Regions from separate parts of the Pseudogulbenkiania sp. FW507-F1 genome, predicted to be linked through region 2. Evidence: riboswitches for the same ligand, from Rfam matches in the RefSeq annotation. Region 2 holds a riboswitch; the other holds the start of a gene.
What was found. Region 2 has a riboswitch for cobalamin ahead of AC3WG5_RS03140 (HoxN/HupN/NixA family nickel/cobalt transporter). Riboswitches for the same ligand answer to the same signal wherever they lie in the genome.
Positions count from the first base shown of each region.

Region 1: it holds a riboswitch for cobalamin, as region 2 does, so the genes downstream of both, AC3WG5_RS14845 (CbtB domain-containing protein) here and AC3WG5_RS03140 (HoxN/HupN/NixA family nickel/cobalt transporter) in region 2, are expected to answer to the same signal.

Region 1 is NZ_JBYSWM010000024.1:25,750-30,156, reverse strand. Features, by position in the region: gene AC3WG5_RS14855 (ribonuclease catalytic domain-containing protein) at 1-1,432, shown strand, start outside; gene AC3WG5_RS14850 (CbtA family protein) at 1,518-2,249, opposite strand; gene AC3WG5_RS14845 (CbtB domain-containing protein) at 2,266-2,463, opposite strand; cobalamin riboswitch at 2,612-2,818, opposite strand; gene AC3WG5_RS14840 (DEAD/DEAH box helicase) at 2,970-4,407, opposite strand, start outside.
Region 2 is NZ_JBYSWM010000003.1:117,679-122,085, reverse strand. Features, by position in the region: gene AC3WG5_RS03150 (cobaltochelatase subunit CobN) at 1-1,459, opposite strand, end outside; gene AC3WG5_RS03145 ((2Fe-2S) ferredoxin domain-containing protein) at 1,456-1,785, opposite strand; gene AC3WG5_RS03140 (HoxN/HupN/NixA family nickel/cobalt transporter) at 1,782-2,834, opposite strand; cobalamin riboswitch at 2,938-3,101, opposite strand; gene AC3WG5_RS03135 (MFS transporter) at 3,179-4,407, opposite strand, start outside.

The sequences.
Region 1 (4,407 bases), on a different contig from region 2:
CGGCCGCCTGCCGGACGCCATCCGCGCCCAGCTGATGACGCTGCTGTTCCGCCCGGACAAGAACACGCTGGAGTTCAAGGCCTTCGACCAGGCCTGCCGCGAGCGCAACCTGCCGCCGGTGCGGCTTGCGGCCGCGGTCGGCGGCATCCCCTCGGTGCCGGACTACCTGATGGCGGGCTTCCTGCTGGAGTACTTCCCCAAGGGCACCGGTTTCGGCCAGTACGCCGCGCCGACGCTGCCGGGCGACGACGAGCTGCCGCTCGCCGAGGTGGCCGCGTTCTCGATCGACGACGCCGCCACCACCGAGATCGACGATGCGCTGTCGCTGGTCGCACTGCCCAACGGCAACCAGCGCGTCGGCATCCACATCGCTGCGCCGACGCTGGGCGTGGCGCCCGGTTCGGACATCGAGAAACTGGTGTTCCAGCGCCTCTCCACGGTGTACTTCCCCGGCGACAAGATCACCATGCTGCCGGACGAGCTGGTCGAACAGTTCACGCTGAAGGAAGGCCAGGCCTGCCCGGCGGTGAGCCTGTACGTCGAGGTGACGCCGGAATTCGAGCCGGTCGGCTACGAGAGCCGCATCGAGCGCGTGACCATCGCCGCCAACCTGCGCCATGACCAGCTGGAACAGGTGTTCAACGAAGACACCCTGGCGCGCCCGGACGGCGGGCCGGACTACGCGTTCAAGCATGAGCTGACCTGGCTGTGGCAGTTCGCCAACGCGCTGGAGAAGCGCCGCGGCAAGTACGACCCGACGCGTCCGGTGCAGATGGATTACAACTTCAACGTGGTCGACGGCAAGGTGCTGATCACGCTGCGCAAGCGCGGCGCGCCGATGGACAAACTGGTGTCCGAGCTGATGATCCTCGCCAACAGCGAGTGGGGCCGCATGTTGGCCGAAGCCGACATCCCGGCGATGTACCGTGCCCAGAGCATGGGCAAGGTGCGCATGACCACCCGGCCGGAGCCGCACATCGGCCTGGGCGTGGCGCAGTACGCCTGGTCCACCTCGCCGTTGCGCCGCGCCACCGACTTCGTCAACCAGCGCCAGCTCACCGCGATGATCCGCGGCGACAAGCCCGAGTTCGAGCAGGGCAACGCCATGCTGTTCGCCATCCTGCGCGACTTCGACGCCACCTACAGCGCCTACCTCGCCTTCCAGGACCGCATGGAGCACTTCTGGTGCCTGCGCTGGTTCAGCCAGGAGGGCGTCACCGAGCCGACCGCGACGCTGATCAAGGAAGACCTGGTGCGCATCGACGGCCTGCCGCTGCGCCTGCGCGTGCCCGGCCTGCCGGAGCTGGCGAGCGGCGACAAGGTACGCCTGGCGGTGATCCGCATCGACGAGCTGACGCAGGAGATCGAGCTGCGCTACGCCGGCAAGGTCGGCCACGAGGACGTGCCGGTCGAGGAAGACAGCACGGTGTGACCACAGGTCGGCTTCGGCCAACCTTGAAAACAAAAAAGCCCCGGAATCGCTTCCGGGGCTTTTTCTTTGCGGGACAACCGGGCGGTTAGCGCGATTCCACCGGGAAGCGCTGCAACAGCCCGCCCAGCACGCCGCCCAGCGCCAGCCACAGCACCGCCGCGGAGGCCAGCGCCGCCAGCATGAAGTCGCTCATCAGGCGCGCGGGCACCAGCGTGTGCACCTCGGCCAGTACCGGCGCGCCGACCAGGTGCGGCAGCGCCGCCAGCGCCAGCGCGCCCACCGCCCACCGCAGGCGGCGCTGGCTCCAGGCGCGATGGAGCCCGAACAGCGCGCCGGCGGTGCAGGCGACGGTGAGCAGCCACCACAGCTGGCGCTGCTGCAGGTCGGCCGCGGGCACGCCCGGCGGCTCCGGCGGCAGGCCGAGCGCCGGCGCCAGCTGGAACACCACGAAGCCCAACGCGCCGAACAACAGGCCGCGCCGCCAGTCGATGTGGCCGAACTGCGACAGCACCGCACCCAGCAGCAGGGCGTAGCCCATCGCCGCCAGCGTGATCGAGACCGCGGTGGCGACGGCGCGGTGCGTCTTGTCGTCGGACGGCTCCTCGCTCGCCATCGCCTCGTGCGAGTGCCCCTCGGTGGCAACGGCGTCGTGCGCCTCGTGAACGTGTGCCATGGCGGGAGCGGCAGCCTCGAGCTGCTGCTCGTAGCCTTCGGCCTGCTCGATCAGCGGCTGGACCAGCGCCAGCTGGACCGGCGTCGTCACCGCGCCGGCCAGCAGCCCGGCCAGCAGCGACAGGGCAACAATACGTGCAAACATGACAACCCTTCGCCGGTCAGTGGCAGACGAAGCCCATGGTATGGCGCGTATCGTGGCTCTCGCCGTGGGCGATGCCCGGCGCGAAGCCGACGCCGTAGAGGATCACCGCGCCCAGCAGCGCGGCGCACAGCGCGGCGGAACGGGCTTTCCAGCGCGCGGCGCTGGCGGGGTCGAACTGGCTGATCGGTCGAGCGGCGGATTTGTGCAACTGCATGTCTATCTCCTGGGTCTTTCCATGGCCCCCCTGTCTCGCGGTGTCGGTTGGCGGCAAGCCGCCGCACAGCGATGGACCGACGATGGCGCGGCAGGGTAAGGGAGGGGCACACTGGAAGAAACGTTAAGCGCACCGCCCTCCGCGGTGCATAGCGTCGTCGCCTTCGGCCGGTCTCCGGGCTCCCGAGCCGGGAGCGCGCTCCCACGCCGGCGCCTTCCCGGGTGCGACCCCAGTGGCGTGTTGCCGACGCTGACTCGATTACCGTTGCGGGGGCAGCGACGGATTTGCCGATCGGCACACCGTCTTCCCGTTGAAGTTCCCCAGACGGCGGGAAACCTCAAGCCCCGGGCCGATCCGGACCGGGGCACACCGAAAGCTGCTTAAGGATAGCAGAAGCGCACCGGCGGCACGGTCAAAATGCATAGGAAGCGGGACCAGTTGGGCCGGGCGAAAAAAAACCGCCCCCGGCAAGCGGGTAGCGGTCTGGCGCGGACGCGGGCGGAGCGTCAGCGGTTGCTGTCGCGCTTGGGCGCGAACAGCGCGGCGGTCTGGCGACCGCCCGCCGGCTTGCTGCGGCGCGCCTCGCCCGGGCGGCTGCTGCCCGGACGCTGGTTGCCGTTGTTGGGCTTGCCGCGCGGCGGCATCACGTTGCCGTTCACCTCTTTCGGCGGCGGCGGCATCACGTTGCCGTTGGGCTCGCCACGCTGGCCGTTGGCCGGCGCGGTATGGCGCCCCTTGGGCTGCTGGGAACCGGTGTTGCTCTTGGGCGGACGAGCACCCGGCTGGCGCGCGCCGTCGGCATGCTCGTGGCGACGCCCATTCTGGCCGCCGCTGGCGCCGGCGCTACTACGTGCGTTGCCGGCCTGGCCGTCGCCGCCACGGCGCTGGCCTTGGCCTTGGCCCTGGCCCTGGCCTTGACCCTGACGCGGCTGGGACTGGCCCTGACGCGCGGCTCCCTGGCCTTGACGCGCTCCCTGGCCCTGACGCTGCCCCTGACCTTGGCCTTGGCCACGACGCTGGCCACCCATCAGGATCGGCTCCGGCGTCACCGTCAGATCGGCCTCGTAGCCGGGAACGGTGAACTGCGGGATGTCTTTCTTGATCAGCTTCTCGATGTCCTTGAGGAACTTGAACTCGTCCACGCACACCAGCGACACCGCCTCGCCCTCGTTACCGGCGCGGCCGGTGCGGCCGATGCGGTGCACGTAGTCTTCCGGCACGTTGGGCAGCTCGAAGTTGACCACGTGCGGCAGCTGGTCGATGTCCAGCCCGCGCGCGGCGATGTCGGTGGCCACCAGCACTTGCAGCGTGTTGGCCTTGAAGTCGGCCAGCGCCTTGGTACGCGCGTTCTGGCTCTTGTTGCCGTGAATCGCCGCAGCGGTGATGCCGCTCTTGTCGAGCTTCTCGGCCAGGCGGTTGGCGCCGTGCTTGGTGCGGGTGAACACCAGCACCTGGTGCCAGTCGCCCTGGCTGATCAGGTGGGTCAGCAGCTCGGTCTTCTTGTCGCGGTCGACCAGGTGCACCTTCTGCTCGACCAGCTCGTTGGCGGTGTTGCGGCGCGCCACTTCGACCAGCTGCGGGTTGTTCAGCAGGCGGTCGGCGAGCGCCTTGATCTCGTCGGAGAAGGTCGCCGAGAACAGCAGGTTCTGACGCTTGGCCGGCAGCAGCGCCAGCACCTTCTTGATGTCGTGGATGAACCCCATGTCGAGCATGCGGTCGGCTTCGTCCAGCACCAGGATCTCGACCCCGGACAGATCGACGGTCTTCTGACCGGCGTGGTCGAGCAGACGGCCCGGCGTGGCCACCAGGATGTCCAGCGGCTTCCTGAGCGCGGCGATCTGCGGATTGATCCCGACCCCGCCGAACATCACCATCGACTTGTGCGGCAGGTACTTGCCGTAGGTGCGCACCGATTCTTCCACCTGCGCCGCCAGTTCGCGCGTC
Region 2 (4,407 bases):
ACTCCAGCCCGGCGAACACCAGTTTGCCCTCGTGCACGTAGGCGCTGCCGGGCGCCTCGCCCCAGCGTTCCAGCATCTTCTGCTGCAGCAGGTCGGGCAACTGACCGAACCACTCGGCGTAGCGCGCTGCCGGCACGCTGGCGATGGCTTTGCTTAATTGATCCGCCGTCAGGTAGTCCTCATCGTAGGCGCCGCGGTCGATCAGCTCGTGGATCAGCGCGTCGCTCGATTCCGGCAGACCGGGCAGATGGTAGCCCTGCTCGCGCATGGCGTGCAGCAGGGTGAACAGCGAGGCCGGCGAATCGAGGCCGACGGCGTTGCCGATCTGCGAGGCCTTGCTGTTGGAATTGGTGAAAATGAAGGCGATGCGCTTCTGTTCAGCCGGAATGCGGCGCAGCGCTACCTGGCGCGCGGCGATGCCGGCGACGCGGCGGACCCGGTCGGCGAGCGGTGCGTAGTGGGTTTCGTCCTCGTCGTGCTTGAACGACATCGGCACGCTGACGATGCGGCCGTCGAACTCGGGCAGCGCCACGTTCATCGCGGTGTCGAGCGGGTTGAGCCCACGCTCGGAGGCTTCCCACTGCTGCTGCGTCATGCTGCTGGTGATGGCCTGGATCACCGGAATGTCGAGCCGCTCGAACGCCGCCACCGACCAGCCTGCGGCGGTCGGGCCGTCGGCATTCACATCGCCCATGGCAAACGATGTCGTGTTGATCAGCGCGTCGATGCGGCCAATGTCACTGAAAAACTGCAGCGCCGCCGGCATGCCGGTCTCGTCGAGCGTGCGCAGCGAGGCGGTATAGACCGGCAGGGCGTTGAGCCGGCGTTCGGCCAACATGTCGACCAGCATATCGATGAAGCGGGTGTTGCCGCTCATCCAGTGCGCGCGGTAGAAGGTGATGCCGACCGTCGGCCAGTCCGGGTGGCGGATCGCCGCCCAGTCGTCCAGCGTGGCGAGCCCCGACAGCTCCGGGTGGTAGATGCCGTGCTCGGGCAGCGGGGTGGGGGGCTGGTAGCCAAAGCCGCTCATCAGGAGGCGGTCGGACAGGCAGCGCAGCAACTGCGCCATGTTGCCGCTGCCGCCTGCCTGCAGGTAGGCGGTGACCTCGTGCTGCAGCGCCGGCGGCACCGACGACAGGGCGGCGAGTTCGGGGTCCGGCTCGCCGGTGCCGCTCACCACGATCAGTGCACGCTCGCGGGCTTTCGCGTCCTTCAGCAGTTCTTCGAAGCCGGGGATGGTCTGGGCGCGGCCCAGCACCCGCACCACCAGGATGCGGGTATCGGCAATGGTGCCCGCCAGTAGCGCGGCCATGCGCTCGGCGCTGTCGACGGTTTGCAGGTTGACACCGGCCACCGGCACGAAGCCCTCGGGCAGCTCGGTCTCGGCGCGGTGCAGCGCGGTGAGGTCGGTGCCGGCGTGGGTCAGCAGCACGATGCCGCCGCGGTTGGGGGCGCTCATGGCTGCTCTCCTTGTTCGATGTCGCCGATGCCCAGGCGGTGGAACACCAGTTCCTCGACCGGGCAGCCGCCCGCCAGGTGCTCGTGCACGATGCGCTGGACCGCCGCCGCGTCGACTTTGCGGTACCACACGCCGTCCGGATACACGGCGACGATCGGGCCTTCCTTGCACACCGCGAAGCAATGGGTGCGGGTACGTTTGACGCGCAAGCCCTCGCAGGCGTCGATGGTCTGGCCCAGCGCCTTGAACATGGCCTCGGCCTCGACGCCGTTCTCGGTGCAGCGCGGACCGGTGCACATCAGCACGTGTTTGTAATGGGTTCTCATAGACTGTCCTGTGCCTTGCCGTAGCGCACTTCGTAGCCGCGCCACCGGTAGATGCCGGCCGAAACGGCCCAGCTGGCGATGAAGATGCCGATCACCAGGTAGCCGAAATGGGCCAGGCTCTCGTTCAGCAGGGCGACGCCGTCCCAGAACGCGCCGGTCAGTTGCAGCTGGCTGGCCAGGAGGCCCAGCGCCTCGATGCCGCCGATGCCGAAGGCGACCAGCACCGAGATCGTGGTGATGGTGAGGTTGTACCAGAGCTTGCGCAGCGGATTGACGAAGGCCCAGCCGTAAGCGCCCACCATCAGCATGCTGTCCAGGGTGTCCACCAGCGCCATGCCGGCGGTGAACAGCACCGGGAACACCATGACGTTCCACAGCGACGTCCCCGCCGAGGCATGGGAGGCGGAAACGGAAAACAGGCCGATCTCAGTGGCGGTGTCGAAGCCCAGGCCGAACAGAAAGCCGATCGGGAACATGTGCCAGCTCTTCGTCACCAGCCGGAACAGCGGCCGGAACAGCCGGGCGAGCAGGCCCTGTCCCGACAGCAGCAGGTTCATCTCTTCGGCGCTGACGTCCTCGCCGCGCTTCACGCGCTGGAAGTTGCGCCAGACGCCCTTGAGGATCATCAGGTTGGTGAGGGCGATGGCCAGCAGGAAGAAGGCCGAAACGCTGGTCGAGACGAGGCCGCCGAGGGTCTTGAAGGCGGCGAAGCGGCTTTGCAAGGCTTCCGTGGTGGTGACGATGATGGCGACCGCCAGCACGATCAGCGCGGAATGGCCGATCGAAAAGAAAAACCCCGCCGCGTAGGGCTGTTTGCCTTCCTGCATCAGCTTGCGCACCACGTTGTCGATGGCGGCGATATGGTCGGGGTCCACCGCGTGGCGCAGGCCGAACAGGTAGGCCAGGAGCGCGGTGCCGAGCAGCGCCGGCTGTGCCGAGAACGCGGAAAACGCCCACGCCCAGGCGAGCAGGTTGGCGATGAAGAGGAACGCCAGTATGCCGACGAGGCGGCTACGGCCGCCTGGCCGGCTGGGATGATGCGACGTCATGTTGTTGATTGCCCTCGAGCTGGTTACGTCGCCACAGGCGAGGGCACGAACTGCCCAAGGCGGTTCCTGCATTCCCCCGGTGCACCCCGCCCGGCTTCTGCCTGTGTCGACATCGGTGACGGCCGGTCTCCTGGCTCGCGCTTCACCGCCTGACGCCGCCTTCCCGGATCACTCCAGTGGCATCGTGGCGCCGGCTCGTCGCTTACAGTTGCGGGGGCAGCCGTGGTATCGCACCACGTTCCCGTCACCGTCACTTAGGGGCAGGATGATACGTGAGGGCGGCGGGCTTGTGAACAAACGCGGCGATGCCGTCCGGCTGTGCCGCGCGATGAGGGGCGCTCGTGTCAGCGGGAAGTCGTATGCGTTTCCTGCAGGCGTACCGCGGCAATCGCCCCGGAAAGGAATGTCAGCCCGGCCACCAGCCAGATCGCGCTGGCCATGCCGAACAGGTCGGCCACCACCCCGGACAACAGGGCGCCGATGGCGTAGCCGAGGTCGCGCCACAGGCGGTACACCCCCACCGCCGAGGCCCGCCAGCCCGGATGTGCCACGTCGCCGATGGCCGCCAGCAGGGTCGGGTAGACCATCGCCGTGCCGACGCCCAGCAGCACCGCGCCGGCGAGAAAGCCGGAGAAGCGCAGGCTGCCGGCGGTGACGACGATGCCGGCCGCCTGCAGCCACATGCCGGCCACGATCAGCCCCTTGCGGCCGATGCGGTCGGACATGGCCCCGGTCACGAGCTGGCAGCCGCCCCACACCGCCGGGTAGACGGCGGCCAGCCAGCCAATCTGCGTCAGGCTCATGCCGGCGGCGGCGAAGGCGAGCGGAAACAGGCCCCAGGCCATGCCGTCGTTGAGATTGTTGACCAAACCCGCCTGGCAGATGGACGACAGGTTGCGGTCCTGCCAGCTGGTGCGCCAGAAGATCGTCGCGGGCGAGGGCTGGCCGGGGTGGGCGTCCGGCTGCTGCAGCGCTTCGTGCCGTGCGTGGGCGTGTGTCTCGCGCACCGCCAGCAGCGACAGCAGCAAACCGGCCAGCACGAAGGCCACGCCAAGGTAGAACGGCTGCGGCCGCAATCCGTAGCGGGCGGCAAGCCAGCCGGTGGCGAGCGCCGCCGCGCCGACCGCGACATAACCGGCGAACTCGTTGATACCCATCGCCAGCCCCCGGTTGAGCGGGCCGGCCAGGTCGATCTTCATGATGACCGTGATGGACCAGGTCAGGCCCTGGCTCACACCCAGCAGCACGTTGGCCAGCAGCACCCAGTTCCAGGACGGCGCCCACATCAGCAGGAACGGTACCGGCGTGGCGATCAGCCAGCCGGTGACGAGGATGGTCTTGCGGCCGTACACGTCGGCATAACGGCCGGCGACGTAATTGGTCAGCGCCTTGGAGACGCCGAACACCACGATGAAGGCGAGGATGGCGGTGTGCGCCGCTAGATGGAACTCCCGCTCGGCGATGGCGGGGAGGATCGAGCGCTCCATGCCGACCATGGCGCCGACGAAGGCGTTGACCAGCACCAGCAGGCTGAACTGGGCCAGGTTCGCCCGCAGGCCGAGCCGGATGGCGC